3 regions of the Micromonospora sp. NPDC049559 genome follow, and region 2 is predicted to be linked to each of the others. Evidence: riboswitches for the same ligand, from Rfam matches in the RefSeq annotation. Region 2 holds a riboswitch; each other region holds the start of a gene.
What was found. A riboswitch is a leader RNA that binds a small molecule or an ion and turns the genes downstream of it on or off. The one in region 2 is predicted to bind cobalamin.
Positions count from the first base shown of each region.

Region 1 (10,191 bases), on a different contig from region 2:
CCGGAGTCCCCGGCGGCGCACTGCTCGGCACGGTGCTCGGCTGGCGGGCGACCTTCTGGGCGATCGCGCTGCTCTGCCTTCCCGCTGCCTTCGGCGTCGTGAAGGGCATCCCGGCCCGGGTCGGAGCGGCACCCCGGGCCACCGCGGCCGGCTCGTCTCTTCGGGACGAGATCGCCCAGCTGGCGATGCCCGCACTGGTCCTGGTCATGCTGCTCGGCGCCCTGGTCAACGCCGCCACCTTCGCGACGTTCACCTTCCTGGCACCGATCGTGACCGAGACCGCCGGCCTGGGCGAGCTGTGGGTTCCGGTGGTGCTGGTGCTCTTCGGTGTCGGGTCCTTCGTCGGTGTCACCGTCGCGGGACGGCTCTCGGATCAGCGTCCCGGCATCGTGATCGCCGTCGGTGGCCCGTTGCTGTTGCTCGGCTGGGTCGCGTTGGCTGCGCTGGCCGCCCAGCCGGTGGCGCTCCTGCTCCTCGTGTTCGTACAGGGCGCGCTCTCCTTCGCGTTGGGTAGCACCCTGATCGCCAGGGTGCTCTACGCCGCAGCGGGCGCTCCCACCATGGGAGGCTCGTATGCGACCGCGGCGCTCAACCTCGGTGCCGCTGGCGGCCCCGTCGCCGCTGCCGCCGCCCTCGCGTCCGGCGCTGGCCATCTCGGCCCCGTGTTGGTCAGCGGCCTCCTGGTCGCGGTCGCGCTGCTCGTCGCCCTACCACTCCGGCGATTCGTCGCACCCCACGTTGCCCAGGCGGTTCGATGACGCACGTGAACGCTCCGTCGAGGGCCGAAGGCCGAGAGCCGAGAGCCGAGAGCCGAGAGCCGAGAGTCGAGAGTCGAGGGCGGCGGTAACTCATCGAGCGCGGCTGACCGCTGGGAGCGAACTCCGCACCGCGACACGCCCACATCATCTGGTGTGTTGACGGGAAACACCCCACTAGATCTAGGATCAGTGCATTGCTGGTTCGGCCGTACCCGAGGTGGACGGCCGGCCAGGCGGTGCTGTCAGCCAGGCGCCACCGCCGAAGAGGGAACCCGGTGCGAGTCCGGGACTGCCCCGCAGCGGTGAGCGGGAACGACCTCCGTCATGAGCACTGGAGCACGGTTTTCCGGCGCGAGCGCGTACGCCGGAACGGCCAGCCGTGCCCCGGGAAGCGACGGTCAGTAGGCAAGCACGGCGACGTGCCCTGCCCGCGAGTCCGAAGACCTGCCAGCAATGCGTACCGGGCGCCCGTCCGGTACGCCGAGGACCGGATCCCGCCGTGGCCGCCACGCGTACCAGCGCGGCGCACACCACCGTGGGCCGGTCCGAGCTCGGGGCCTCGCGGGGGGCCGTCGGGTCGTACGGGTTGCCGCCGGAACACCGACCGGCGGTGGTTCGGCGTGCCGTCGTGCCCTCCGCGGGGTCTCCGGATCCCCAGACCGAGGAGTAGCACGTGTCGGCATCCGCCACCATCGCACCACCCGAGCAAGACCACATTGGACGGCTACGCGCCGCCGTCGCCGCGCACTGTCGCGACCTGCCCGACACCGACCCGGAGCGGCTGATCGAGCTGGTCCGCTCCGGACGGACGGCCACGGCCGACGCCGCCGAGCTGCACCAGCTCGCCATCTCGGCCGCGGCCGGGCTGATCGGCGAGGACCCGCAGTACGCCCGCCTCGCCGCCCGGCTGCTCGCCGACCAGATCCGGCGGGAGACCGCCGCGCAGGGCATCGACTCGTTCAGCGCGTCCGTCGCCGCCGCGCAGGCCCAGGGGCTGCTCGATCCCGCGTTCGCCGACTTCGTGGCCGCGCACGCCGCCGCGCTGGACGCCCTGCTCGACCCGGCCGCCGACGACGCGTTCGAGTTCTTCGGGCTGCGTACCGTCTACGACCGGTACCTGCTGCGGCATCCCGAGACCCGCGCGGTGCTGGAGGCGCCGCAGCACTTCTTCCTCCGGGTGGCGACGGCCCTGGCCGTACCGATCGGCGGCACGCCGGCGGACGGCGACGCCGCCGTCCCGACCGGCGGGGCGGACGGGGCGGATGGGACGGCCGCCGCCGAGGCGGAGGTGGCCGAGGCGACCGAGGCCGCCGCCGGTCTCTACCGGCTGATGGCCCGGCTGGCGTACCTGCCCAGCTCTCCCACGCTCTTCAACGCCGGCACCCGACACCAGCAGCTCTCCTCCTGCTTCCTGGTGGACTCGCCCCGGGACGAACTCGACTCGATCTACGAGCGGTACACGCAGGTGGCGCGCCTGTCCAAGTACGCGGGTGGGATCGGCATCTCCTGGTCCCGGGTCCGCTCCCGTGGTTCGCTGATCCGCGGCACCAACGGGTACTCGCACGGGATCGTGCCGTGGCTGCGCACCCTGGACGCCAGCGTCGCGGCGGTCAACCAGGGCGGCCGGCGCAAGGGTGCGGCCTGCGTCTACCTCGACACCTGGCACGCCGACATTGAGGAGTTCCTGGAGCTGCGGGACAGCACCGGCGACGAGGCCCGCCGCACCCACAACCTGAACCTGGCGAACTGGGTGCCCGACGAGTTCATGCGCCGGGTCGAGGCCGACACGGAGTGGTCCCTCTTCGACCCGAAGGACGTGCCGGAGTTGGTCGACCTCTGGGGCGACGAGTTCGACGCGGCGTACCGGGCGGCGGAGGCGGCGGGCCGGGCCGTCCGTACGCTGCCGGCCCGGACGCTGTACGCCCGGATGATGCGTACCCTCGCGCAGACCGGCAACGGCTGGATGACCTTCAAGGACGTGGCGAACCGCACCTGCAACCAGGTCGGCGCCGGCGGTGGCGTGGTGCACCACTCCAACCTCTGCACCGAGATCCTGGAGGTGACCAGCGACGGCGAGACCGCGGTCTGCACCATCGGCTCGATCAACCTCGCCGCACACCTGCGCCCGGCCGGCGCGTCTGCGTCGGGCGCGTCGTCCGGCGCCGTGGCCTCGAACCCGTCGGCTCCAAGCCTGCCTTCGTCGGAGCCCGCCACGGACCTCGCGGCCGAGCGGCTGGACCTGGCCGCGCTCGCCGAGACGGTACGCATCGCGGTCACCGCGCTGGACAGCGCCATCGACCGCAACTACTTCCCCACCGAGCAGGCGGCCACGGCGCACCGGCGCTGGCGGCCGATCGGGCTCGGCGTGATGGGGCTGGCGGACGTCTTCGCCGCGCTGCGGCTGCCGTTCGACTCACCGGCCGCGACGGCGCTCTCCACCCGGATCGCCGAGGAGATCGCCCTGGCCGCGTACGGGACGTCGGCCGCGCTCGCGGCCCGCCACGGCGCCCATCCGGCGTACCCGCTGACCCGGGCGGCCGGCGGGGTGCTCCACCTCGACCACTGGCCGGCCGCCACCCCGGCGCGTACCGAGGCCTGGGCGGCGGTACGGGAGCAGGTGGCCCGGCACGGCCTGCGCAACTCGCTGCTGGTCGCCATCGCGCCGACCGCCACGATCGCCTCGATCGCCGGCTGCTCCGAGTGCGTCGAGCCGTACGTCTCCAACGTCTTCAAGCGCGAGACGCTCTCCGGCGAGTTCCTCCAGCTCAACCGCCATCTGGTCGCCGATCTCAAGCGGCTGGGCCGGTGGACGCCGGCGACCCGGGACGCGATCAAGCGGGCGGACGGCTCGGTCGCCGGACTGGACCTGCCGGCCGAGCTGCGCGAGCTGTACCGGACCGCGTGGGAACTGCCGCAGAAGGCGCTGATCGACCTGGCGGCGGCGCGGGCGCCGTACGTCGACCAGTCGCAGTCGCTGAACCTCTTCCAGGCCGACCCGACCATCGGCAAGCTCTCCTCGATGTACGCCTACGCGTGGCGGGCCGGCCTGAAGACCACCTACTATCTGCGCTCCCGCCCGGCGACCCGGATCGCGCAGACCACGGTTGTCAGGAAGAGCCCCGTGTTGTCGCATCCGGTGGTAGCAGGGCCTCTTCCCAACAGCCTGATCGGCGCGGGCGACGACGCCGTCGCCTGTTCCCTGGAGAACCCCGAGAACTGCGAGGCGTGCCAGTGACCGACCCGTCGACCGCCGCCGTCCGGCCGGGAAGCCGGCAGATGCTGCTCGACCCCGGGATGGACCTGACCCTGCGGCCGATGCGGTACCCGGCCTTCTACGAGCGGTTCCGCGCGGCGATCCGCAACGCCTGGACGGTGGAGGAGGTGGACCTCGCCTCCGACGTACCGGACCTGGCCCGGCTCACCGCCCAGGAGCGGCACCTGGTGAACCGGCTGGTCGCCTTCTTCGCCACCGGCGACTCGATCGTGGCCAACAACCTGGTGCTCAACCTGTACCAGCACGTCAACGCGCCGGAGGCCCGGCTCTACCTCTCCCGCCAGCTCTTCGAGGAGGCGGTGCACGTCCAGTTCTACCTGACCCTGCTGGACACGTACCTGCCCGATCCGGACGAGCGGGCGCGGGCGTTCGCGGCGGTGGAGCACATCCCGTCGATCCGGGACAAGGCGCGGTTCTGCTTCCGCTGGATCGACTCGATCGGCTCGCTGGCCCAGCTGCGGGACCGGGCGGACCGGCGGGCGTTCCTGCTCAACCTGATCTGCTTCGCCGCCTGCGTCGAGGGGCTCTTCTTCTACGGCGCCTTCGCGTACGTCTACTGGCTGCGCTCGCGCGGCCTGCTGCCCGGGCTCGCCACCGGCACCAACTGGGTCTTCCGGGACGAGTCGATGCACATGGAGTTCGCGTTCGCGGTGGTGGACACGGTACGGCGCGAGGAGCCGGACCTCTTCGACGCGGAGATGGCCGCCGACGTGACCCGGATGCTGACCGAGGCGGTCGAGGCCGAGCTGGCCTTCGCCCGCGACCTCTGCGGCGACGGCCTGCCCGGCATGAACACGACCGACATGCGCCGGTACCTGGAGTACGTGGCGGACCAGCGGCTGGCCCGGCTGGACCTGCCGGCGCACTACGGCTCGACCAACCCGTTCCCGTTCATGGAGTTGCAGGACGTGCAGGAGCTGACCAACTTCTTCGAGCGGCGGGTCTCGGCCTACCAGGTGGCCGTACCCGGCTCGGTCGCGCTCGACGAGGCCTTCTGACCGGGGTGACGCACGTGGTTTCGGGGACGGCGTGCCCGCGACGGATTCACGCGTGACCGCCCAGAGCGGGCATGCCGCCCCCGGAACCAGGACCGCTGCGAACCCCGGCCTGGTGGACCGGTGGTCCGTGCGCCGTCACGCGCCGGCGAGCTGGTCCCGGTGGTCGCGGACGAACTCGGCGAGGCTGCGCGGCGCACGGCTGGTCACCTCGGCGACGTCGCCGGTGGTGAAGTCGCCCCAGCCGGCGCCGTACGCCGCGCGGTACTCGGCGAGGACCCCCGCCGACCACGCGTCGAGGCCGGCCGCGAGCAGGGCGTCGCGCGTCTCCTCGGGGGACTGCGGTACGTACCGCACCTCCCGGTCGAGCACCCGGCTGATCTCGTCGGCCGCCTGGTACAGGGTGACGCTCTCCGGGCCGGTGGGCGTGTAGATCCGACCCTCGTGCCGCTCGGGTGCGGCGAGGACGGCCGCCGCCACCGCGGCGATGTCGCGTACGTCGACCGCGCCGACCCGCCCCTCGCCGTAGACCCCGTACAGCCGGTCCCCGACCAGGCCGCCGAGCAGGATGTTCTGCATGAAGTTGCTCGGCCGCAGGATCGTCCAGCCGAGCCCGGACTCCCGCAGCTCGGCGTCGGAGAGGGCGTGCAGTCGCCCGTTGCGCGTGGGCGCGTCGTGCGCGGCGCCGATCGCCGAGAGCCGTACGACGTGCCGCACGCCGGCCTGCCGCGCGGCCCAGAGCGCGTTCATGCTCTGGCTCGGCGCCTGCGGCCCCATCGGGGTCAGCAGCCACAGCGCCGTCACGCCGTCGAAGGCCGGCGTCAGCGTGGCCGGCTCGTCCAGGTCGCCGACGGCGTACTCGACTCCGGCGAGGTCGGGCGCGCGCGACTTGTCCCGGACCAGCGCGCGTACCGGGGTCGTGCCGGCGAGCTGCCGCAACACCTCGCGCGAGACGGTGCCGGTCGTACCGGTGATCAGGATGGTCATGGTTCTCCTCCGCGGTTGCCTGGGCGAATCGACTGCCTCGACGGCTCGATCGCCTGGAACGGGTCGGCCGGCCCGGTCCGCACCGGTGGCCTCTACTGTCGGCGGGGCCGGCGCCCGCGCCGCGAACCACGATATAGTCCAAACATGTGACAGTCCAATGATTGGACGATTAGATGAGTCGTAGCACACAGCAGGACCGGAGCACGCGCAAGGAACTGGACCCGGATCTGGGGATCCTGGCCGTCCAGTTCGCCGCCGGACTACAGCGGGAACTCTTCCGACGGGCGGCGGAGGACGGATTCGACGACGCCCGACCCCGGCACGGCGCGGTGCTCGCGTACCTCGACGCCGACGGCACCCGCCCCGGTGAACTCGCCCGGCTCGCCGGTCGCAACAAGCAGACGATGGGCGCGATCATCGACGAGCTGGAGCGGCTGGGCTACGTCCGGCGGACGCCCGATCCGGCCGACCGCCGGGCCAAGCTCGTCGTACCGACCGAGCGGGGGCTGCGCTTCATGGCGGTCACCGACGGCATCGTCGAGGCGATCGAGCGGGAACTCGGCGACGCGCTCGGCCAGGACCGGTACCGGGAGTTCCGGGGTGCGCTGCGGGCCGCCGTGACGGCCCTGCCGGAGGCCGGCGGCGACGCCGAGGGCTGACGAGGGGGCCAGCCGACGATCACCCGATGTCGAGTACGGCCTTGCCGCGCACCCGGCGGCCGAGCAGCGCCTCGGCCGCCTCGCCCGCCCGCTCCCACGGGCCGCGCCAGCCGACCTGCGGGTCGAGTCGACCCCGCGCCAGCAGGCCGACCAGGTAGCCGAGGTCGGCGCCGAAGCGCTCGCCGTGGATCGGGTGCCCGACCACGAACGGCTCGATCGACCGGTCGCCGCCGCGCAGGCGCTCCCGCTCGAAGTCGATGGTGGTCGGCTCGCGGGAGGCCATCCCGACGCTCAGTACCCGACCGCCCGGCTCGACCAGGCCGAAGGCTTCGGCGAGCGACCTTCCACCCACGTTCTCCAGCACGCCGGAGACCGGCGCGGTGACGTCCGCCAGACCGACGACGACCTCGCTCGCGCCGATCTCCCGCAGCCCCTCGCCCCGCTCCGGACCGCCGACCGAGGCGACGACGTGCGCCCCGGCCAGGGCGGCGAGCTGCACCGCGAACCGTCCCACCCCGCCGGACGCTCCGGTCACGAGCACGCGCCGGCCGAGGACGGGGCCGAGCCGGCGCAGCGCCCGCAACGCGGTGACCCCCGCCGCCGGCAGCGCGCTCGCGGCGCCGAGTTCGACGCAGTCGGGTACGACCGCCAACTCCCCGGTGTGCACGGCCCGGCGCTCGGCCCAGGCACCCCCGCCCCAGCCGAAGCCGACGACCCGGGTGCCCTCGGCCGGGCCGGATCCGTCGTCCGCCGCCGCCACGACGGTCCCGGCCGCGTCCAGCCCGGGTACGCCGCCGGGCCGGGCCCGGTCGGCGAAGGCGAGTTCCGCGAAGTTGAGCGAGGCGGCGCGCACCTCGATCAGCGCCTCGGCCGCGCGCGGTCGCGGTTCGGCCACCTCGGCGAAGGCGAGGCGCCCCGGCACGTCCGGGTCGTGGACCAGTGCTCGCATGCTGTTCCTCCGGGAGAAGCGGTGCGCCGACGGCCGGCCCGGCGGCGAAGATCACGACGGCGGGCTCGCGGCCCCGGCGTGCTCGATCCTGCGGTCGGCGCCCGTGGTCGGTCCAAGACCTTCCGCTATAACCTCCGGTTATGGACGTGCACCTCCGGGACCTGCGCTACTTCGTGGCCGTCGCGGAGGAGCTGAGCTTCACCCGCGCCGCCAGCGAGCGGCTCTTCATCTCCCAGCCGGCGCTGAGCAAGCAGATCCGCCAGTTGGAGATCTCGCTGCGCACGATGCTCTTCGAGCGCGGTCCCCGTACCGTCGCGCTCACCCCGGCGGGCGCGGCGCTGCTGCCGTACGCCCGGCAGTTGGTCGAATCGTGGGAGGAGACGCGGCGGGCGGTGGCCGGTGCGGCGGCGACCCAGGACGCCACCCTCACCGTCGGCTTCCAGACCCGGATCGGTCGCGGTCTCATCCCGGCCGTCACCGCCCGGATGGAGCGGACGCTCCCCGGCTGGCGGCTCCGGTTCCGGCAGATCCCGTGGACCGACCCGACGGCGGGGCTCGCCGGTGGCGAGGTCGACGTCGCGATCGCCTGGCTGCCCGTGCCGGCCAACGGCCTCTCCTGGAAGGTGGTGACCGAGGAGGAGCGCTGGGTCGCCCTGCCCGTCGGTCACCGCCTCGCCGGGTGGTCCGTCGTACCGTTCGCCGAGCTCGCCGACGAGCCGTTCATCGCGCTGCCGGCGGCCGCGGGGGCGCTGCGCGAGCACTGGCTCGGCACCGCGCACCGGCGGACGCCGGCCCGGGTGGCCGCGACGGCGGAGACCGCCGAGGAGACCTTCGAGGAGGTCGCGTCGGGGCTCGGCGTCGTCCTGTTGTCGGCGGGCAACGCCGACATCTACCGGCGGGACGACGTCGTCGCCCGGCCCGTGAGCGGGCTTCCGCCCAGCGAACTCGCCGTGGTCTGGCGGACGGCGGACACCCGCGCGGCCGTACGGGTCTTCGTGGACGCCTGCTGCCGCTGCGGCGCGGCGGCGCGGACGGACGGGCCGGCGGGCGGCCCGTCGACCGCGTGACGAGTCTGTACGGCCGGCCGCCGGCCCGGCATTCTGGGTCGGTGAGTGTGCGGGTGGAGCGCGACGGGCCGGTGACAACCGTGATCCTCTCTCGGCCGGAGCGCCGCAACGCGGTGGACGGACCAACGGCCCGGTCGCTCGCCGACGCGTTCCGGGCCTTCGACGCCGACCGGAACGCTTCGGTCGCCGTGCTCTGGGGCGAGGGCGGCACGTTCTGCTCCGGCGCCGACCTGACGGCCATCGGTACGCCGAGCGGCAACCGGGTCGAGACGGAGGGGGACGGCCCGATGGGGCCGACCCGGATGATCCTGACCAAGCCCGTGATCGCCGCCGTCGCCGGGCACGCCGTCGCCGGTGGGCTGGAACTCGCGATCTGGTGCGATCTGCGGGTCGCCGAGTCCGACGCGGTCTTCGGGGTCTTCTCCCGGCGCTGGGGCGTACCCCTGATCGACGGCGGCACGGTACGGCTGCCCCGGCTCATCGGCGAGGGGCGGGCGATGGACCTGATCCTCACCGGCCGGGCCGTACCGGCGCCCGAGGCGTACGAGATGGGGCTGGTCAACCGCCTGGTCCCGCCGGGCGAGGCGCGGGCGGCGGCCGAGCGGCTGGCCGCGGAGATCGCGGCGTCCCCGCAGTCCTGCCTGCGCAACGACCGGCTGGCGGTGCTGACCGGGGCCGGCCGGCCGGAGGCCGACGCGATGCGGACCGAGTTGGCGTACGGGGTGCACTCCCTGGCCGAGGCCCGCGACGGCATCGCCCGCTTCGTCGCCGGAGCCGGCCGGCACGGCGCACCCGCACCCGCACCCGCACCCGCACCCGAATAAATTTTGCGCCGCACGCATCTTTGCGTAGCGCGCAAGTTTAGCTAGAGTGGGTGCATGAGCGACGGGGACGGCGGGCGCGTCGGACTGCGGGAACAGAAGAAGCGCGAGACCCGCGCCCGGCTCAGCTGGGCCGCCGTCCGCCTCGTCGTCGAACGGGGCTTCCACAACGTACGGGTGGAGGAGATCGCCGAGGCCGCCGGCGTCTCCCCACGCACCTTCAACAACTACTTCTCCAGCAAGGGCGAGGCGATCGTCGCCCGACACCTCGACCGGACGCTGCGGGTAGCCGAGGAACTGCGCCACCGGCCGCCGGCCGAACCGCTCTGGGAGGCGATCAGCCACTCGGTCCTCGCGCAGTTCCGGCCGACGCCGGAGACCGCCGACACCCCGGTCCGGGACTTCGAACAGTGGCGGGCCGGCGTCCGGTTGATGTTCGCCGAGCCCGGGATCCAGGGCGAGTTCCTGCGCGCCGCCGCGCTCGCGGAGGCCGAGATCGCCGCGGCCGTCGCCGGGCGCACCGGTACCGACGTCGACCGTGATCTCTATCCACGGCTGGTCGCGGCCACGGTGATGGCGGCCGTCAACGTGGCCATGCAGCAGTGGATGCGACGGACCGATCACCCCGGCGGGGTCGCGTCGCTGCTGACCGAGGCGTTCGCCCAGCTCGCCGCGGGCCTG
Region 1 is NZ_JBFAPK010000001.1:242,945-253,135, forward strand. It holds gene AB0J86_RS01075 (Cmx/CmrA family chloramphenicol efflux MFS transporter) at 1-758, shown strand, start outside; cobalamin riboswitch at 1,021-1,204, shown strand; gene AB0J86_RS01080 (ribonucleoside-diphosphate reductase subunit alpha) at 1,540-3,993, shown strand; gene AB0J86_RS01085 (ribonucleotide-diphosphate reductase subunit beta) at 4,035-5,030, shown strand; gene AB0J86_RS01090 (NAD(P)H-binding protein) at 5,166-6,014, opposite strand; gene AB0J86_RS01095 (MarR family transcriptional regulator) at 6,188-6,673, shown strand; gene AB0J86_RS01100 (zinc-binding dehydrogenase) at 6,693-7,622, opposite strand; gene AB0J86_RS01105 (LysR substrate-binding domain-containing protein) at 7,763-8,689, shown strand; gene AB0J86_RS01110 (crotonase/enoyl-CoA hydratase family protein) at 8,731-9,513, shown strand; gene AB0J86_RS01115 (TetR family transcriptional regulator) at 9,568-10,191, shown strand, end outside.
Region 1: it holds a riboswitch for cobalamin, as region 2 does, so the genes downstream of both, AB0J86_RS01080 (ribonucleoside-diphosphate reductase subunit alpha) here and AB0J86_RS17710 (VWA domain-containing protein) in region 2, are expected to answer to the same signal.

Region 2 (10,191 bases):
AACGACATGATGGCGATCGGCGCGCTCGACGTGGCCCGCACGCGCGGCCTGCGGGTGCCCGAGGAGATCGCCGTCATGGGCTTCGACGACATCGAGGCGGCCAGCCTCGTGTCGCCCCAGCTGACCACGATGGCCAATCCGGCCCGGGAGATCGGCCAGGCGTGCGGGCGGCTCCTGCTGGACCGGCTCGGCGGTGCGGCCGGCAACCCGTCGGCCGAGGTCGTCGTCCCGGCCCGGCTGGTACGCCGGCAGTCGGCGTGACGGCCGGGAGCTATCGACACGGGCCGGGTTCCCGGTAGATTGTGGATCAGTCTTAACGTTTTGCGAACCCCGGCGGGGCGTACCCGTACCGCCTCCGCTCCGCCCCTTCGACCGCCGCCCGCCACACTATGATCCCGATCATGATCCGGGGGGCGGTGCTGCCCTACCCGGCCGGACCGTGCCGGTCGACCCGTCGCGCCGCGGCGGTGACCGGTGGCGGTCCGGCCGGCGCGCCGTAAGGAGTAGTGGAAGCCCATGCACGACGACCGGAGCCTCGTCGAACAGCGACTCGACCGTGTCCTGACCGAACGCCTCCGACCCGCGATCTACTCGCACCGCGTACCGCTGACCGTGCGGGCCTGGACCGCGCCGGGCGAGCCGGTCCCGTTCGCGCGCGCCCGTACCGCCGACTACGAGCCGGTGCGCTCCGGCGACCCGTGGGGGCCGCCCTGGAGCACCGTCTGGTTCCACCTCACCGGCGAGGTACCGGCCGACTGGGCCGGCCGGCGGGTGGAGGCCGTGGTCGACCTCGGCTTCGAGGCGGACCGGGCCGGCTTCCAGTGCGAGGGGCTGGCGTACACGCCGGACGGCGTACCGGTGAAGGGGCTCAACCCGCGCAACGCCTGGCTGCCGGTGGCGGCGTCGGCCCGCGGCGGTGAGCGGGTCGAATACCTCGTCGAGGCGGGGGCCAACCCGCTGATCGGTCAGCCCTCCGGACCGACCACGCTCGGCGAGCGGGAGACGGCCGGCAGCGAGCCGCTCTACCGGCTCGGCCGGCTCGACCTGGCCGTGCTGGAGACCGAGGTCTGGGAACTCGTCCAGGACCTGGAGGTACTCAACGGGCTGATGCGCGAACTCGGGCTGCGCGACCCGCGCCGCTTCGAGCTGGTACGCGCTTTGGAGCGCGCGCTCGACGCGATCGACCTGCACGACGTCGCCGGTACCGCCGCCGCGGCGCGCAAGCAGCTCACCGAGGTGCTGTCCCGGCCCGCGAACGCCAGCGCGCCGCGGATCACCGCGACCGGCCACGCCCACATCGACTCGGCCTGGCTCTGGCCGCTGCGCGAGACGATGCGCAAGGTGGCCCGGACCACCGCCAACGTCACGGCGCTGATGGCCGAGCACCCCGACTTCACGTTCGCCATGTCGCAGGCGCAGCAGCTCGCCTGGCTCAAGTCCCAGCAGCCGGCGCTCTTCGCGAAGGTCGCCGAGCGGGTCGCCACCGGCCAGTTCGTGCCGGTCGGCGGCATGTGGGTGGAGTCCGACACCAACCTGCCCGGCGGAGAGGCGCTCGCCCGCCAGTTCGTCCACGGCAAGCGCTTCTTCCTGGAGGAGTTCGGCCTCGAGACGCGGGAGGTCTGGCTGCCCGACTCGTTCGGCTACTCGGCCGCGTTGCCGCAGCTCGTCCGCCTCTCCGGGTCGCGCTGGTTTCTCACCCAGAAGATCTCCTGGAACCAGGTGAACCGCTTCCCGCACCACACGTTCGCCTGGGAGGGCATCGACGGCACCCGGGTCTTCACGCACTTCCCGCCGGTCGACACGTACAACAGCGACCTCTCCGGCAAGGAGCTGGCGCACGCCGCGGGCAACTTCGCCGAGAAGGGGCACGCCACCCGCTTTCTCGTCCCGTTCGGCTGGGGCAACGGCGGGGGCGGGCCGACCCGGGAGATGATCGCCCGGGCGCACCGCACCGCCGACCTGGAGGGCTCGCCCCGGGTCGGCCTCGGCACCCCGCGGCAGTTCTTCGAGGCCGCCGAGGCCGAGTACCCGGAGCCGCCGGTCTGGGTCGGCGAGCTCTACCTGGAGCTGCACCGCGGCACCTACACCAGCCAGGCGCGCACCAAGCAGGGCAACCGGCGCAGCGAACACCTGCTGCGCGAGGCCGAGCTCTGGTGCGCCACCGCCGCCGTCGCCGGGCTCGCCGACTACCCGTACGAGGCGCTGGACCGGCTCTGGAAGACGGTGCTGCTGCACCAGTTCCACGACATCCTGCCCGGCAGCTCGATCGCCTGGGTGCACCGGGAGGCCGAGGCGACGTACGCGGAGATCCGCGCCGAGCTGGAGGAGCTGATTGCCGGCGCGCTGCGGGCGCTGGCGGGCGAGGGGGACGCGACGGTCGTCTTCAACGCCGCCCCGCACGCCACCGCCGACGGTACGCCCGCGCTCGGCGCGGCCGTGGCGACCGCCCGGCCCGACCCGGTCCCGGTACGCCTGACCGGTACCGCCGACGGCGGCCACCTGCTCGACAACGGCCTGGTACGCCTCACCGTCGACGCGCGCGGCCTGGTCACGTCCCTGGTCGACCTCGCCGCCGACCGGGAGGTGATCCCGGCCGGGGCGGCCGGCAACCTGCTCCAGCTCCACGCCGACCTGCCCAACGCCTGGGACGCCTGGGACATCGACTCGTTCTACCGCAACCGGCACACCGACCTCACCGGCGTCGAGCGGCTCACCGCCGAGGTCGACGCGGCCGGCGTGGCCACCGTCTCGGTGGTCCGCCACTTCGGCGCCTCCCGGGTGACCCAGCGGACCAGCCTGCGGCCCGGTACCGGGCTGGTCGAGTTCGACACCGAGGTGGACTGGCACGAGGTCGAGGCGATCCTCAAGGTGGCGCTCCCGGCCGACGTGCACACCGACCGCTGCGCCTGCGAGATCCAGTTCGGTCACGTGTACCGCCCGACGCACGGCAACACCAGCTGGGACGCGGCGAAGTTCGAGATCCCCGCGCACCGCTTCGTGCACGTCGCCGAGCCCGGGTACGGCGTCGCCGTGGTCAACGACTCCACCTACGGACACGACGTGACCCGGGCCACCGGCGTCGACGGGGTCGCCACCAGCACGGTCGTCCGGCTGTCGCTGCTGCGCGCCCCCCGCTACCCCGACCCGCGTACCGACCAGGGCCTGCACCGGTTCCGCTACGCGCTGGTCGCCGGCGCGGCGATCGGCGACGCGGTGCGCGAGGGGTACCAGCTCAACCTGCCGCCCCGGCGGGTGCCCGGCGGCACCGGGGTCGCCCCGCTGGTCACGGTCGACAACCCGGCCGTGGTGGTCGAGGCGGTCAAGCTCGCCGACGACCGCTCCGGCGACCTGGTGGTCCGCCTCTACGAGTCGCTCGGCGGGCGGGCCGCCGCCCGGTTGCGCACCCGTTTCCCGGCGACCGGGGCGTACCACGCCGACCTGCTGGAACGCCCGCTCGCCGACGCGGAGCCGGTCACGCTCGACGGCGCGGACGACGGTGGGAGCGTCGCGCTGCGGCTGCGCCCGTTCCAGATCGTCACCCTGCGGTTGCGCCGGTAGGATTTCGGCGTACGGCGAGGTCGAGGCGGGGGTGACGCGCGTGGTCAGCCGGTACGAGTCCCGGATCGAGCGGCAAATCCGCGAGGCGCAGGAGCGGGGCGAGTTCGACAACCTGCCCGGCGCCGGCAAGCCCCTGCCCGACCGTGGCGAACTCCACGACGAGAACTGGTGGATCAAGGAGTGGATCCGCCGGGAGAACCTCACGGGCCTCGCGCCGGCCTCCCTCCAGGTGCGCAAGGAGGCCGAGGAGCTGATGCGTACGCTGGCCCGGGTTTCCGCGGAGTCGACCGTACGCGAGATCGTCGCCGGGCTGAACGAGCGAATCGTCCGGGCCCGCCGGGGCCTGCTCGACGGGCCGCCGGTGGTGCTCCGGACCTTCGACGTGGACGAGGTCGTCGCCGCCTGGCGCCGCGAGCGTGGCTGACCCGGTTGTTCGTGCTTCGGGCGTGGATAGGCGATTTCTGGAGGAACATCGCGATAGTGGCGGCGTCGCGTCGGCGATTGCGATCGGAGGATTGCCTCCGCTAACGTGGAGGGCTGCCTCCGTATTGCCTCGTTCACAGGGAAGGCCGGTCCCGCCATGCCCACCAACGCCGAAGCCGGCGGAGCCGTAACCAACGGCGGGGCCGCGGCCAACGGCGGGGCCGCGACCAACGGCGGAACCGTCGCGGCCGGGGCCGCCGGTACCCTGACCATCGGCGGTGACCTCGTCGTCAACCGGATCGGCTACGGCGCCATGCAGCTCACCGGCGCGCAGGTCTGGGGCGAGTACCCCGACCGAGACGCCGGCATCGCGCTGCTGCGGGAGGTGGTGGCGGCCGGGGTCACCTTCATCGACACCGCCGACGTCTACGGCCCGCACGCCAACGAACTGCTCATCCGCGACGCGCTCCACCCGTACCCGGAGGGGCTGGTGATCGCGACCAAGGGCGGCTTCGTCCGGGGCGGGTACGACTACTCCACGCTGGGCGCGGTGGGCAACCCCAACTACCTGCGGCAGAGCGCGCACATGAGCGCCCGCCGGCTCGGGGTCGAGCGGATCGACCTGTACTACCTGCACAGCGGCCGGGCCGCCGACGCGCCCTTCGAGGAGCAGATCGCCACCCTCGCGGAGCTGCGCGAGCAGGGCCTGATCCGGCACATCGGGCTCTCCAACGTCACGCTCGAACAGTTCCGTACCGCCCAGGGCATCGTCGACATCGCCGCGGTCACCGCGCTCTACAACGTGAGCAACCGGGCGGGCGTGGAGCAGGTGCCGACCAGCCGGGCCGGGGCCGAACTGCTCGCCGCCGCCGAGGCGTCGGCCGTGGTCTTCTCGCCCTGGCACCCGGTGAGCATCGCCGATGGCGGGGACCCGGACCGGATCACGGCGGCCCTCGAACCCATCGCCCGGCGGCACGACGCGACCGTACGGCAGATCGCCCTCGCCTGGCAGCTGCACCGCTCGCCGGTCATCCTGCCGATCCCCGGCACGACCAGCCCGGCCCACCTCCGGGAGAACCTGGCGGCGGCCGCGCTCCGGCTGACGCCCGAGGAGGTCGCCACCATCACCGCGCTCGTACCGGAGAGCTGAGCGCGCGGCCGCGGGTCCAGGCCCGCCGGGATGTGATCTCGGCGGCCGGCCGGTCGGGGACGGGCCGCGTCGCGTTGACGGCGGGGCACCCGGTGGGACAACATGGCGCGACGAGCGGTGCGCGGAGGAACCCGGTGCGAATCCGGGACGGTCCCGCCACTGTGACCGGGGAGTGACCCCTCACGCACGGGCCACGGCCGAGAGGCTGGAAGGTCGAGGGGAAGCGTCGATCCGGGAGCCAGGAGACTCCGGCCGCTCACCACCCACAACACGCGGGCGTGGACACCCGCGGAAGGGACCGAGCGTGGCCGCATGCCTGAGCGCGGGATGACCGCGCCGTACCCGTTCTCCGCCGTCGTCGGCCTCGCCGAACTGCGCCTCGCGCTGCTGCTCACCGCGGTCTCCCCGGCCGTCGGCGGGGTGCTGGTCCGGGGCGAGAAGGGCACCGCCAAGTCCACCGTTGTCCGGGCGCTCGCCGCGCTGCTGCCCGAGGTCGACGTCGTCACCGGCTGCCGCTTCGCCTGCGACCCCGCCGGCCCCGACCCGTCCTGCCCGGACGGGCCGCACGAGCCCGGCCCGCTCGCCGCCCGGCGCCGCCGCGCCGCGCTGGTCGAGCTGCCGGTCGGCGCCACCGAGGACCGGGTCGTCGGCACGCTGGACCTGCAACGCGCCCTCGCCGACGGGGTCAAGGCATACGAGCCGGGCCTGCTGGCCGCCGCGCACCGCGGGGTGCTCTACGTCGACGAGGTCAACCTGCTCCCGGACCACCTGGTGGACCTGCTCCTGGACGCCGCCGCGATGGGGCGCGCCCACGTCGAGCGCGACGGCGTCTCGGTCAAGCACGCGGCCCGGTTCCTGCTGGTCGGCACGATGAACCCGGAGGAGGGCGAGCCGCGGCCGCAGCTGGTCGACCGGTTCGGACTGGTCGTTTCGGTGGCCGCGCCCGGGGAGACGGCCGACCGGGCCGAGGTGGTCCGCCGCCGGCTGGCGTACGAGGCCGATCCGGAGGGCTTCGCCGCCCGGTGGCGCGGGGAGGAAGCCGCGCTGGCCGAGCGGATCGCGGCGGCCCGGGACCGGCTGCCGTCGGTGCGGCTCCCCGACGCCGAGCTGGACCGGATCGCGGCGATCTGCCTGCACTACGGCGTGGACGGGCTGCGCGCCGACATCGTGGTCGCCCGTACCGCCGTCGCGCTCGCCGCCTGGCACGGCCGGGCCGTGGTCGGCGCGGCGGAGGTACGCGACGCGGCGCGGCTCGCGCTGCCGCACCGGCGCCGCCGCGACCCGCTGGACCCGCCCGGCACCGACCGGGAGCGGCTGGAGGAGACGCTGCGGAAGTTCGGCGGCGACGACGAACCGGAACCGCCGGGACCCGGCGACCCCGACCCGGGCGGTTCCGACCCGGACGGCGGCGGTGCCCCGGACGGCGGCGGCCGGGACGACCGGGGCGCCGGGAACGACGGGCCCGACGCCGGCACGCCGGGCGGCGGCGGCCCGGGGACCGGCACCGACGGCGGCACCGGCGACGCACCGACCGCGCCGACCTCGACCGCGCGGACGTCGACCGAGCCCGTCGGTGCGGGGCAGGACCCGAGCGACGCGCCCGACGCCGGGTCGACCGGAGGGCGCGCCGCCAGCGCCGAACCGGCCGCGGCGCCGTACCGGCCCCGGGTGCTGACGGTGCGCGGCCGGGGCGCCGGGGCGCACACCGGCCGCCGCTCCCCGGCGTACGCCCGGCGGGGCCGGGTCGTCGGGGCGCGCGCCTCGTCGGGGGCGGTGACCAGCCCGCACCTGCCGGCCACCCTGCGCGCCGCCGCCGAGCGCGGCGCCCGCCGCCCGGCCGCCCGCGACCTGCGCCAGGCCGTGTACGTCGGGCGCGAGTCCAACCTCGTGCTCTTCGTGGTGGACGCCTCCGGTTCGATGGCGGCGCGGCACCGGATGCGGGTGGTCAAGACCGCGGTGCTCTCCCTGCTGCGCGACGCCTACCAGCGGCGGGACAAGGTCGGGATGATCACGTTCCGGGGCGCCGAGGCCAGCACGGTGCTGGAGCCGACCGCCAGCCACGAGGTGGGCGTGCTGCGCCTCGCGCAACTGCGCACCGGCGGGCGTACCCCGCTCGCGGCGGGCCTGCGGCAGGCGGCGCTGACCCTGCACGGCGAGCGCCGCCGCGACGCGCGCCGCCGTCCCCTGCTCGTGGTGGTCACCGACGGCCGGGCCACCAGCGGGCCCGACCCGTTGACGGCGGTGCCGGCGCTGGCCGGCGTCGCGGCGGTGGTGGTCGACTGCGAGACCGGGCCGGTACGCCTCGGCCTGGCCCGCCGGCTCGCCGCCGCCCTCGACGCCGACTGCGTACCGCTGGACGCGCTGCACCAGCTCGGAAAGGTGGCCTGAGATGCCGCAGGGCAAGCCGGAACAGATCCCCGACGACGGACTCACCACCCGGCAGCGGCGCCGCCAGCCGGTGCTGGCGGTCCACACCGGCCAGGGCAAGGGCAAGTCGACCGCGGCGTTCGGCATGGCACTGCGCGCCTGGAGCGCCGGCTGGCCGATCGCGGTGTTCCAGTTCGTGAAGAGCCCCAAGTGGAAGGTCGGGGAGGAGACGGCGCTGCGTACCCTCGGCGAGAGCGGCCGGGGCGGCAGCGTGGTCTGGCACAAGATGGGCGAGGGCTGGTCCTGGATCCAGCGCCCCGGCACCGAGCGGGACCACGCCGCCGAGGCCGCCGAGGGCTGGGCGCAGATCAAGCGCGACCTCGCCGCCGAGGCGTACCGCTTCTACGTGCTGGACGAGTTCACGTACCCGGTCAAGTGGGGCTGGGTGGACGTGGCCGACGTGGTCGCCACCCTGCGGGACCGGCCGGGCAACCAACACGTCGTGATCACCGGCCGGGACGCGCACCCGGAGCTGGTGGAGCTGGCCGACCTGGTCACCGACATGACGAAGATTCGGCACCCGATGGACGCCGGCCGCAAGGGCCAGCAGGGCATCGAGTGGTGAACGTACCGCGCCTGGTCGTCGCCGCCCCCGCCTCCGGGCACGGGAAGACGACCGTCGCCACCGGACTGCTCGCCGCCTTCGCGGCCCGCGGCCTGCGGGTGGCCGGCTTCAAGGTGGGACCGGACTACATCGACCCCGGCTACCACGCGCTCGCCGCGGGGCGGCCCGGCCGCAACCTCGACCCGGTCCTGCTCGGCGCGGAGCTGGTCGCGCCGCTGTTCGCGTACGGCGCGACGGGCGCGGAGCTGGCCGTGGTCGAGGGCGTGATGGGCCTGTACGACGGGCGTACCGGCGCCGGCGACCTCGGTTCCACCGCGCACGTCGCCGCGCTGCTCGACGCCCCGGTGGTGCTCGTCGTCGACGCCTCCGCGCAGGGGCGCTCGATCGCGGCGCTGGTACACGGCTTCCGGTCGTTCGGATCGGTCCGCATCGCCGGGGTGATCCTCAACCGGGTCGGCTCCGACCGGCACGAACAGCTGCTCCGCGACGCCTGCGACGAGGTCGGCACGCCGGTGTTGGGCGCGCTGCGCCGGCACCGGGCGATCGCCGCCCCGTCCCGGCACCTGGGCCTGGTGCCGGTGGTGGAGCGACGGGCCGAGGCGACCGAGTCGGTGGCCGCGCTCGGGGCGCTCGCCGCCGACGCGCTGGACCTGCCCGCGCTGCTGGCGGTGGCCCGGGCCGCGCCGCCGCTGCCGGTGACGCCGTGGGCGCCGCCGGCCGCGCCGCCGGCCGCGCCGCCGCCGCCGCGCCGGCCGGTCGTCGCGGTCGCCGGCGGCCCGGCCTTCAGCTTCGGCTACGCCGAGACGCCCGAGCTGCTCCGCGCCGCCGGCGCCGAGGTGGTCCCGGTCGACCCGCTACGCGACGAGGCGCTGCCGCCCGGCACGGCCGCGCTGGTCGTCGGCGGCGGCTTCCCTGAGGTGTACGCCGACCAGCTCGCCGCCAACGCGCCGCTGCGCGCGGCGGTGGCCGCGCTCGCCGCCACCGGCGCGCCGATCGCCGCCGAGTGCGCCGGCCTGCTCTGGCTCTGCCGCAGCCTGGACGGCGCGCCGATGTGCGGGGTGCTCGACGCCGAGGCGACGATGACCGAGCGGTTGACGCTGGGCTACCGCGACGCGGTGGCGCTCACCGACAGCCCGCTGATGCCGGTCGGCGCCCGGGTCACCGGGCACGAGTTCCACCGTACGGCGGTCAGCCCGGCGGCCGGCGCGACCCCGGCGTACGGGTGGCGGCCCGGCGCCCCGGAGGGTTTCGTCTCCGGTGGCGTGCACGCCTCCTACCTGCACCTGCACTGGGCCGGACGGCCCGAGATCGCGCGGCGCCTGGTGGCGGCATGCGGCTGATCGTGGGGCTCGGCGCCCGGGCCGGCGTCGCCGCCGACGAGCTGGAGGCGCTGGTGGCGGCGGTGCTCGCCGACGCGGGACTGGAGCCGGCGTCGGTCGGCACGCTCGCCACCCTCGACCGGCGCGCCGGTGAGCCGGGGGTGGTGGAGCTGGCCCGCCGGTTCGGCTGGGCGCTGGTCGGCTACCCGGCCGAGCAGCTCGCGGCCGAGGCGGTACCGCACCCGTCGGAGCGGACCCGGGGCGCGGTCGGTACGCCCAGCGTGGCCGAGGCGGCGGCGCTACGCGCGGCCCGCGACGCCACCGGTGGCGTGCCGGGCCGCCTCGTCGTCCCCCGACGCGGCGGCGGCCCGGCCCTCGCCGCCGTCGCCGCCCCTACCCCCGCCGACCTTCCCGTCGATCATGGAGTTGTGGCTGGCACTATGCCCGGATTCGCGACTTTCGAGAGGGCCACGACTCCATGATCGACGAGTACGGCGCGGGGCTGCTGCGGTTCTGGCGCGAACGGCACCTGGTCAGCCTCACCACGCTGCGGCGCGACGGTACGCCGCACGTGACGCCGGTCGGGGCGACCCTCGACCCCGCCACCGGCACCGCCCGAGTGATCTCCTCGCGCGGCTCGCAGAAGGTCCGCAACGTGCTCGCGGCCGGCCCGGGCGGTGCCCCGGTCGCCCTCTGCCAGATCGACGGCCGGACCTGGTCGACCCTCGAAGGCCGGGCGGTGGTCCGGA
Region 2 is NZ_JBFAPK010000014.1:136,929-147,119, forward strand. It holds gene AB0J86_RS17690 (LacI family DNA-binding transcriptional regulator) at 1-261, shown strand, start outside; gene AB0J86_RS17695 (glycoside hydrolase family 38 C-terminal domain-containing protein) at 517-3,558, shown strand; gene AB0J86_RS17700 (DUF1992 domain-containing protein) at 3,590-3,982, shown strand; gene AB0J86_RS17705 (aldo/keto reductase) at 4,139-5,131, shown strand; cobalamin riboswitch at 5,256-5,380, shown strand; gene AB0J86_RS17710 (VWA domain-containing protein) at 5,444-7,519, shown strand; gene cobO (cob(I)yrinic acid a,c-diamide adenosyltransferase) at 7,521-8,123, shown strand; gene AB0J86_RS17720 (cobyrinate a,c-diamide synthase) at 8,117-9,463, shown strand; gene AB0J86_RS17725 (cobalamin biosynthesis protein) at 9,454-9,924, shown strand; gene AB0J86_RS17730 (TIGR03618 family F420-dependent PPOX class oxidoreductase) at 9,921-10,191, shown strand, end outside.

Region 3 (10,191 bases), on a different contig from region 2:
TCATGCCGCCGTGGTACTGGAAGTAGTCGTCGGAGTCGGCGATGTCGTGCTCCCGGCTGTCGGTGTTCTTCACCGCCACCGCGATGCGCCGGTACGCGTTCTCCATGTCGCCGCGCGCCGCCACCCCGTCCACGCCGCGCCCGTAGGCGTAGCCGCCCCAGACCGCGTACACCTCGGCCAGGTCGGCGTCACCGCGCCAGTTCCGGCTGTCGATCAGCGGCAGCAGCCCGGCCCCGTACGCGCCGGGCTTCGAGCCGAAGATGCGCAGGGTGGCGCGCCGTTCGTCGCCGTGCCCGGCCAGGTCGGTCCGGGCGTGTGCCCGTACGTAGTTCGCCTCGTCCGGCTCGTCCAGCCCGGCGACCAGCCGCACCGCGTCGTCGAGCAGCCCCACCACGTGCGGGAACGCGTCCCGGAAGAAACCGCTGATCCGCATGGTCACGTCGATGCGGGGCCGGCCCAGCTCGGCCAGGTCGATCGGCGCCAGGCCGGTGACCCGGCGCGACGCCTCGTCCCACCGGGGCCGCACGCCGAGCAGGGCCAGCACCTCGGCGATGTCGTCGCCCGCGGTACGCATGGCGCTGGTGCCCCACATGGAGAGCCCGACCGAGCGCGGCCACTCGCCCGTGTCGGCCCGGTACCGGGCCAGCAGCGAGTCGGCCATCGCCTGACCGGTCTCCCAGGCCAGCCGGCTCGGCACGGCCTTCGGGTCGACGGAGTAGAAGTTGCGCCCGGTCGGCAGGACGTTGACCAGGCCGCGCAGCGGGGAGCCGCTCGGCCCGGCCGGCACGTACCCGCCGTCGAGGGCGTGCAGCACCGCGGTGAGCTCGTCGGTGGTACGGGCCAGCCGCGGCACGATCTCGGTGGCCGCGAACTCGAGCACGCGTACCACGGCGTCGCGGTCCGGGCCCGTCGCCGGCCCGTCCGCGCCGGTGCCGGCGGAGCTGCCGGTGCCAGTGGCGTTGCCGGCGGAGTTGTCGATGCCGGCCTCGCCGGGCGGGTCGCCGCCGGTGTCGGCGTCGGTGCCGGGGCCGGTCAGCAGCTCGCGGCAGACCTCGGCGGCCGAACCGGGACGCCAGTCCCGCCGCTCCATCGCGGCGACCAGCGACCGGGCCAGCTCCTCGACCCGGTCCACGTCGCCGCGGGCGGCCTCGCCCGACTCGGTGAGCCCCAGCGCCTCCCGCAGGCCGGGCAACGCGGCGACCTGGCCGGCCCACATCTGCCGGGCCCGCAGCATGGCCAGGACCAGGTCGACCCGCGTCTCACCGGCCGGCGGCTGGCCGAGCACGTGCAGCCCGTCGCGGATCTGCACGTCCTTCACCTCGCAGAGCCAGCCGTCGACGTGCAGCAGGAAGTCGTCGAACTCCGCGTCGTGCGGGCGGTCGGCGATGCCGAGGTCGTGGTCGAGCCGGGCCGCCCGGATCAGCGTCCAGATCTGGGCGCGGATGGCGGGCAGCTTGGCCGGGTCGAGCGCCGCGATCGAGGAGTGCTCGTCGAGCAGCTGCTCCAGCCGCGCGAGGTCGCCGTAGCTGTCGGCCCGCGCCATCGGCGGGATGAGGTGGTCGACCAGGGTGGCGTGGGCGCGCCGCTTGGCCTGCGTACCCTCGCCCGGGTCGTTGACCAGGAACGGGTAGATCAGGGGCAGGTCGCCCAGCGCCGCGTCCGGGCCGCACGCCGCCGACATGCCGAGCGTCTTGCCGGGCAGCCACTCCAGGTTGCCGTGCTTGCCGACGTGCACCACCGCGTGCGCGCCGAACTCGTCGGCGAGCCACCGGTACGCGGCCAGGTAGTGGTGGCTCGGCGGCAGGTCCGGGTCGTGGTAGATGGCGATCGGGTTCTCCCCGAAACCACGGGGCGGCTGCACCATCACCACGACGTTGCCGGCGCGCAGCCCGGCCAGCACGATCTCGCCGCCCGGGTCGCGGGAGCGGTCGACGAAGAGTTCGCCGGGCGGCGGTCCCCAGTGCCGTTCCATCCCCTCCCGCAGCTCGGCCGGCAGCGTGTCGTACCAGGCCCGGTAGCGGTCGGCGGGGATGCGGATCGGGTTGCCCTCCAGCTGCTCCTCGGTCAGCCAGTCGGGATCCTGCCCGCCCGCCGCGATCAGGGCGTGCACCAGCGCGTCGCCGTCGCCCGCGGCCACACCCGGCAGCGCGTCCGGCCCGTCGGCCGGTCCGATGTCGTAGCCCCGCTCGCGCAGGGCGGCGAGCAGCCGCACCACGCTGGCCGGGGTGTCCAGGCCGACCGCGTTGCCGATCCGGGAGTGCTTCGTCGGGTACGCCGAGAGCATCAGCACCACCCGGCGCTCGGCCGGCGGTACGTGCCGCAGCGCGGCGTGCCGTACGGCGATGCCGGCGACCCGGGCGGCCCGCTCCGGGTCGGCCACGTAGACGGTCAGCCCGTCCGAGTCGATCTCCTTGAACGAGAACGGCACGGTGATCAGGCGCCCGTCGAACTCGGGGATCGCCACCTGGGTGGCCGTGTCCAGCGGGCTGAGCCCGTCGTCGTTCGCCGCCCAGCTGGCCCGGCTGCTGGTCAGGCAGAGCCCCTGCAGGATCGGTACGTCCAGCGCGGCGAGCGCGCCGACGTCCCAGGCGTCGTCCTCGCCGCCGGCTCCCGCCTCGGCGGGCCGGGTACCGCCGGCCGCGAGCACCGTCACGACCAGCGCGTCCGCCTCGGCGAGGGTGGCGAGCAGCTCCGGTTCGGCGCTGCGCAGCGAGGCGCAGTAAACCGGCAGCGGCCGGCCACCGGCGGCCTCGATAGCGTCGCAGAGCGCCTCGACGAACCCGGTGTTGCCGGCGACGTGATGGGCCCGGTAGTACAGCACGCCGACCACGGGCCCGTCGGCGGGCACGCCCGGCCGCACGACGGGCACACCCGGCTGCGCGGCGGACACGCCCGGCCCGTCGACGCGGCGCGCCGTCCGCTCCAGCCGGCCCCAGGCCGGGGTGGGCGCCGGGGCGGCGAAGCCGTGGCCGGTGAGCAGCACCGTGTCGGAGAGGAAGCGGTACAGCTCGCCGAGGTTCGCCGGGCCGCCATGGGCCAGGTACGCGTGCGCCTCGGCGGCGACCCCCGCCGGCACCGTCGAGCGGCGCATCAGCTCGGCGTCGGGGGCCTGCTCGCCGCCGAGCAGCACCACCGGCAGCGCCCCGGCCAGCAGCGCGTCGAGCCCTTCCTCCCAGGCCCGGTAGCCGCCGAGGAGGCGTACCACGACCAGCTCGACGCCGTCGAGCAGCGCGGGCAGGTCCGCGACCTCGACCCGGGCGGGGTTGGCCAGCCGGAACTCCGCGCCGCTGGCGCGGGCGCTGAGCAGGTCGGTGTCCGAGGTGGAGAGCAGCAGGATCACGCGGCACCGCCGGCGGGGTGCGCGGCGGACGGGCGCTCGCGGTACGGCATGGTCGGTCCTCACTCGGGGTCCGCGCCCCGGGTCGTCGGGTCGTGGCGCGGAACCGCCCGTGGAGCCGGGCGGCGTTGGCGACCACACGGCGCGCGCCGGGCCCGCTTGCCCGTCTCGCACCGCTGACGGCGGCCCGGAGTCTCCTGGCTCCCGGATCGTCGCTCGCCCCGGTCTTCCCGCCCGGATGGGCCGTGACCGTCGGTGGGGTCCGCTCCCCGGTGACAGTGGCGGGACCGCGCCGGAATCTCACCGGCTTCCTCCACCTGCCGCCGCGTACAGCGCCCCACACTCTCATGATTCGGGAGCCGTTCGTCAAGCCGGCGCTCCGGCAGCGGCGGCGGCACCAGCGGCGATCCGGTCGCGGCAGCCCGTAGTATCCGCCGGGTGTGGTCACCTCGTTCCGCGCCGGACGCCTGCCCGGGCACCCTGCGGCCGCATCGCGCCGCCGACGGCGGGCTGGTCCGGGTACGGGCACCGGGCGGCCGGCTGCGCGCCGGTCAGCTCGCCGTGCTCGCCGCCGCCGCGGCCGAGTTCGGTGACGGTGCCCTGGAGCTGACCTCCCGGGGCAACCTGCAGCTGCGGGGCCTGGCCCCGGAGGGTGAGCGGGAGTTCGCCGGGCGGCTGGCGGCGGCGGGCCTGCTCCCGTCGCCCAGCCACGAGCGGGTACGCAACGTGATCGCCTCGCCGCTGAGCGGGCGCGACGGCGCCGGCCGGTACGACGTGCGCCCGCTCGTGACGGCGCTGGACGAGGGGCTCTGCGCCGACCCGGTACTGGCCGGGCTGCCGGGGCGGTTCCTGTTCACGCTCGACGACGGGCGGGGCGACGTGACCGGGTTCGGCGGCGACGTCGGGCTGCTCGCCGTCGGGGACGGCGCGCTGGCGCTGCTGCTCGACCGCGTCGACACCGGCGTACGGGTCCGCCCGGGCGAGGCCGCCGGGGCCGCGCTGCTCGCGGCGCGGGCCTTCCTGGACGAGCGGGCCGCCCAGGGCTCGTCGGCCTGGCGGCTGGCCGAGCTGGCCGGCGGGGCCGCGCGGGTGGCGGCCCGGCTGCGCGCCGCGCTCTCCGCGTCCGGGATGCCGGCGACGTCGGCGCCGGACCGGGCCGCCGCCGACCGGCCGCCGGGCGGGACCGCCTTGGACCGGCCGGACGATCCCGTCGCGGACCGGCCGGTGGGCGGGATCGCCGCGCCGGCGGGACGGCCGCCCCTGGGCCGCATCGCCCAGTGCGACGGCCGGTACGCCCTCTCGGCCGCGGCGCCGCTCGGCCGGTTGACCGCGCCGATGCTGGACCTGCTCGACGCGGCGGCCCGCGCCGGCGGCGACGAGATCAACATCACCCCCTGGCGGAGCGTCGTCATCCCCGATCTGGCCGCGCGGGAGGCTTCCCGGTGGCTGGGGGCGCTCGCCGCCGGTGGGCTGGTCACCGACCCCGGCTCGCCCTGGGCGGGCGTGAGCGCCTGCGCCGGGCGGCCCGGCTGCGCCAGGTCGCTGGCGGACGTGCGGGCCGACGCGGACGCGGCGCTCGACCACCGGTCCGGGCCGCCGCCCGTGCCGGGGCCGCCGCCGCGGGCGCTGCCAGCGCGGGCGTCGGCGGTGCGCGCAGCGTCGGCGCAGGCGTTGCCGGCGCAGGCGTTGCCAGCGCGAGGAGCGCCGGCCGGGGACGTGTTGCCGGTGCACTGGGTCGGGTGCGGTCGCCGCTGCGGTCGCCCGGCGGAGCGGCACGTCGAGGTGCTGGCCACGGCCCAGGGGTACGAGGTCCGGCTGGACGGCGCGCTGCGGTCCCGGTCGGCGGAGTTGACGGAGACGGCGGCCGCGATCGCGGCGGCCCGGAGGGATGCATGATCGACTACGTCCGGGACGGCGCGGAGATCTACCGCCGCTCGTTCGCCACCATCCGCGCCGAAGCGGACCTCGCCGCGCTCCCGGCCGACGTCGCCGCCGTGACGGTACGCATGATCCACGCCTGCGGGATGGTCGACCTGCCACGCGACGTGGCGTACTCCCCCGGCGTCGTCACCGCCGCCCGGGCGGCGCTGCGGGCCGGCGCGCCGATCCTCTGCGACGCCGAGATGGTCGCCGCCGGGGTGACCCGCACCCGGCTCCCCGCCGACAACGAGGTGATCTGCACGCTGCGCGACCCGCGGGTACCCGCCCTCGCGGCCGAGCTGGGCACCACCCGCAGCGCGGCGGCCCTGGAGCTGTGGCGGGACCGGCTCGACGGGGCCGTGGTGGCGGTCGGCAACGCCCCGACCGCGCTGTTCCGCCTGCTGGAGCTGGTGGAGTCGGGCGCCGGACGGCCGGCCGCCGTGCTCGGCATCCCGGTCGGGTTCATCGGTGCGGCCGAGTCGAAGCAGGCGCTCGCCGAGCATCCCGCCGCCCTGGAGCACCTGGTGGTGCACGGGCGGCGCGGCGGCAGCGCGATGACCGCGGCGGCGCTCAACGCCATCGCGAGCGAGAGGGAATGACCAGCATGGACGGTCGGGCTACGGGACGGCTGTACGGCGTGGGGCTCGGGCCGGGCGATCCCGAGCTGGTGACGGTGAAGGCGGTCCGGCTGATCGAGCGGGCCGCCGTCGTCGCCTACCACAGCGCCCGGCACGGACGCAGCGTCGCGCGGGCCATCGCCGCGCCGTACCTGCGCGCCGGCCAGGTGGAGGAGGCGTTCACGTACCCGGTCACCACGGAGACGACCGACCACCCGGGCGGGTACCGGGGCGCGATCGAGGAGTTCTACGCCGACTGCGCGGCCCGGCTCGCGGCGCACCTGGACGCCGGCCGGGATGTCGTGGTCCTCTGCGAGGGCGACCCGTTCTTCTACGGCTCCTACATGCACATGCACAAGCGCCTCGCCGGCCGGTACGAGGCCGAGGTGGTGCCCGGGGTGACCTCGGTGAGCGCGGCGTCGGCGGTGCTCGGCCGGCCGCTGGTCGAGCGGGACGAGGTGCTCACCGTGCTGCCCGGCACGCTGCCGCCGGAGGCGCTGGCCGAACGGCTGGCCGGCACGGACTCGGCCGCCGTGCTGAAGCTGGGGCGGACCTTCGGCGGGGTCCGGGAGGCGCTGGCCGAGGCGGGACGCCTCGACGAGGCGTGGTACGTCGAACGGGCCACCGGCGACCGCCAGCGGGTCGCCCCGCTCGCCGAGGTGGATCCCGCGAGCGTGCCGTACTTCTCGCTGGCGCTGCTGTCGAGCCGGGTGCACGAACGGACCCGGGCCGAGCTGGCCGGGCCGGTGGCCTCGGCCGTCGCCGGGTCGGTGGCTTCGGCCGTCGCCGGGGCGGCGGTCGCCGAGCGCTCCGGCGGTGGCCCGGCCGAGCCGGCCACGGAGCCCGGCGGCGAGCCGAGCGGGACGGCCCAGGAGCCCGGCGGCGAGCCGGGCGGGCGGGGTGAGGTGCTGGTGGTCGGCCTCGGGCCGGCCGGCCGGGACTGGCTGACCCCGCAGGCCCAGGCCGCCCTGGCCGGCGCGGACGACCTGGTCGGCTACGGACCGTACCTGGACCGGGTGCCCGCCAACCCGCGCCAGCGACGGCACGCCTCGGACAACCGGGTCGAGGCGGAGCGGGCCGAGTTCGCCCTGGCCCTGGCCGGCCGCGGGCGGCGGGTGGCGGTGGTCTCCTCCGGCGATCCCGGCGTCTTCGCCATGGCGGCGGCGGTGCTGGAGGTCGCCACCGAGCCGCGCTGGAAGGACATCCCGGTCCGCGTCCTGCCCGGCCTGACGGCCGCGCAGGCGGTGGCCAGCCGGGTCGGCGCACCGCTGGGCCACGACTACTGCGTGCTCTCGCTCTCGGACCGGCTCAAGCCCTGGGAGGTCATCGCGGAGCGGCTGACCGCGGCGGCCCGCGCCGACCTGGTCATCGCGATCTACAACCCGGGTTCGAAGAGCCGGACCTGGCAGGTCGCCGCCGCCCGGGACCTGCTGCTGGAGCACCGGTCGCCGGAGACGCCGGTGGTGCTCGGCCGCGACGTCGGCGGCGACGACGAACGGGTACGCGTGGTCCGGCTCGCCGACCTCGACCCGGCCGACGTGGACATGCGTACGCTGCTGCTGGTCGGCTCCTCGACCACCCGGGTCGCGGCGAGAGGCGGCGGTGACCAGGTGGTCTTCACGCCGCGCCGCTACCCGGCCTGAGCCCGGACGGGAACGGCACCCCGGACCGGGCGACGCTCCCGGTGGCTCAGCGGGCGAGGCGCTGGGCCAGCCAGGCGAGGGCCAGCGGGTAGCGGTAGTCGATCGACATGTGCCCCGCGTCGAAAAGTTCGAAGCGCACCCGGTCGTCCGGCACGCCGGCCCTGGTCAGTTCGGCGCGGAACGCCTCGGCGCCCAGGTCGAGGAACCACTCGTCCCGGGTCCCCGCGTCGATCCAGACCGCGCGCCACGAACGGGCCGCGTCGGCATACCGCTCGACCATCCGTACCGGGTCCCAGTCGAGCCACCGCTGCCACAGCTCGGGTCGCAGCACTCCGGTGCGCGGGTCGAAGGGCAGCTCGGGGGTGCCGTCCGGAGCGGCCGAGAAGCAGGCGCTGCAGCCGAGCGTCATCAACAGGGTCTGGTCGGCGGCCTTCGTGAACGAGGGACGCGACCGGAAGTCCGCCCACCAGCGCATGATGTCGTGGTCGTAGTCGCGCAGGTGGCGGACCGCCTTGCCGAACTCGGGCAGGTAGCACAGCTCGTAGAGGGTGTCGCCGGCGTGGGTGGCGAGCGCCCCGAACAGGTCGGGGCGGAGCATCGGGGTGATCATCGCCCCGAAGCCGCCCGAGGACTTGCCGGCGATGGCCCGCGACTCCCGGTCGGCGATGGTGCGGTACCGCGCGTCGACCCAGGGCACGACCTCGTCGCAGAGGTACGAGTGGTACGCCCCGGTGCCGGGCGAGTCGACGAACTGCGAGCCGCCGTACGCCGTCCAGGCGTCCACGTAGACGACGACACACCCGGGGGCCTGCCCGGAGGCGAAGACCTCGTCGGCGGTCTCGATGAACGGCTGCCGGTACGGCATCCGGTTCGCCCACATGCCGACGTGACCGGTGTAGCCCTGGATCACGTAGACCGTCGGGTACCGTCGCGCCGGATCGTCGTCGTACCCCGGCGGAAGGTACACCCAGATCGGTCGCTCGTACGGGTCGCCGAGCGCGTTGTCCCGCAGCAGCTCGGAGACGATCACCTCACGGTCGAGCCGGCCGGCCAGCTCGGTGTCCCACGGCAACATGCGCCCAGCAGATCACCGTCGGTCCGCGCGGCACAACCCCTCGGCACCCGGTGAACCTCCGGTGGGACGACGACTCCGGCCAGGATTTCCGCTTCGTTCGGGCCGGGGACCGCGTTCAGCCGCGCCTCGGCGGCCCGCCACCGGTAGTCCTCGGCCCAGTACCGGCCAGGTCCCGCACCAGCTCCTGCGGCATCCCCTGGGACCCGGGGGCCGGCGCCGGCTCGGGCCAGCGGGTACGCGCCGGCCGGGTCCGCAACTCGTCCAGGTCGGACTCCGGCACCCGTACCCGGAAGGGCTGGACGTGGATGGACGTCGGAACTCCCGTGGCTGCTCGGAGGTCGACCGGCAGGAGGGCGCGCTGCCCTACGGTCGAACCTGGACCGCCGCCGAGTCCAGCCAGTTGCGGTACCAGCGCGCGAACCCGAGCCGGTTTCCGTCGTCGTCGCGGAGCGGCCGGAAGCCACCGTCGTCGGCGGTGTCGTCGGCCCACATCTGGCCCCTCGCCGGGCCGCTGACCACCAACGCCTCCCGGTACGCACAGCCCAGGTGACACAGGTACACCAGGCCGACGGAGTGCTCGGGCCGGTAGACGACCGTGTCGTGCTGCTCCCAGTAGGCGTCCTCGGCCGCGTTGAACGCCTCCGCCGAGTCGTAGTCCGCCTCGTCGGGCGGTTCCGGCAGACCATCGGCCGGGTTGAACGCCTCGGTGTGTGGGAACGGCTGGGCGAGCGTCTCCAGGTCGGTGAGGTCCGCGCCGTCGCCCTCCCACCGCCATCGCCCGTCGACCCGACGCAGCGGAAAGAGTCCGTAGGCCGGCCCCGCCCCGCCTCGACCCACCTCCGTCAGGAACGACCGGTACTCGCCCGGCAGCTCCACTCCCAACTGTGCCTCCAGCTCGGCCAGTTCGGCGGGCTCCAGCGGCGGATCGAGCCGCCAGCCGTGGCTCGTCGACCCGAAGACCTCGGCACCACCGGGCGCCGCTGCCAGGCGGGCGAGTCGTTCGCGTACTTCCGACCAGTCGGGGCTCGTCACGGCCGGCACGATATCGCGCGGCACCGACATCGCGACGACGACGGTGGCGACCACCCGTGGCGGTGGTGGAACGGGGCTCAGTCCTGGTCGGTGTCGTACGCGGTCCGGGCGCGCTCGACCTCCTCGATGTGCGACTCGGCCCACTCCTTGATCGACGTCATCAGCGGCAGCAGGCTGGTACCCAGCGGCGTCAGCGCGTAGTCCACCCGTACCGGCACCGAGACGGTCACCGCCCGCGAGACCAGTCCGTCGCGTTCGAGCGTACGCAGGGTCTGGGTCAGCATCTTCTCGCTGACCCCGGCGATGATCCGCCGCAGTTCGCTGTAGCGACGGGGCCCGGTCGCCAGCGCGGTCAGCACGAGGCTGACCCACTTGTCGCTGATCCGGTCCAGCAGCTGCCGGGTGGGGCACTCGGCGAGGTACGCGTCGTAGGCGCGCCGCTGTTCGGCGCGGCGTTGCGCCGCCGTGACCGTGGCCATCACACCTCCAGGTCCGATACGCACCTTCACGTGCGTACTTCCCGACAGAGAGTAGCTCGCCATAGGTTCGTGCTCATGAAAGCAGTCC
Region 3 is NZ_JBFAPK010000016.1:16,612-26,802, reverse strand. It holds gene cobN (cobaltochelatase subunit CobN) at 1-3,340, opposite strand, end outside; cobalamin riboswitch at 3,528-3,651, opposite strand; gene AB0J86_RS18660 (precorrin-3B synthase) at 3,776-5,233, shown strand; gene AB0J86_RS18655 (precorrin-8X methylmutase) at 5,230-5,856, shown strand; gene AB0J86_RS18650 (precorrin-2 C(20)-methyltransferase) at 5,853-7,517, shown strand; gene AB0J86_RS18645 (alpha/beta hydrolase-fold protein) at 7,564-8,592, opposite strand; gene AB0J86_RS18640 (SMI1/KNR4 family protein) at 8,956-9,624, opposite strand; gene AB0J86_RS18635 (helix-turn-helix domain-containing protein) at 9,702-10,103, opposite strand; gene AB0J86_RS18630 (NADP-dependent oxidoreductase) at 10,179-10,191, shown strand, end outside.
Region 3: it holds a riboswitch for cobalamin, as region 2 does, so the genes downstream of both, cobN (cobaltochelatase subunit CobN) here and AB0J86_RS17710 (VWA domain-containing protein) in region 2, are expected to answer to the same signal.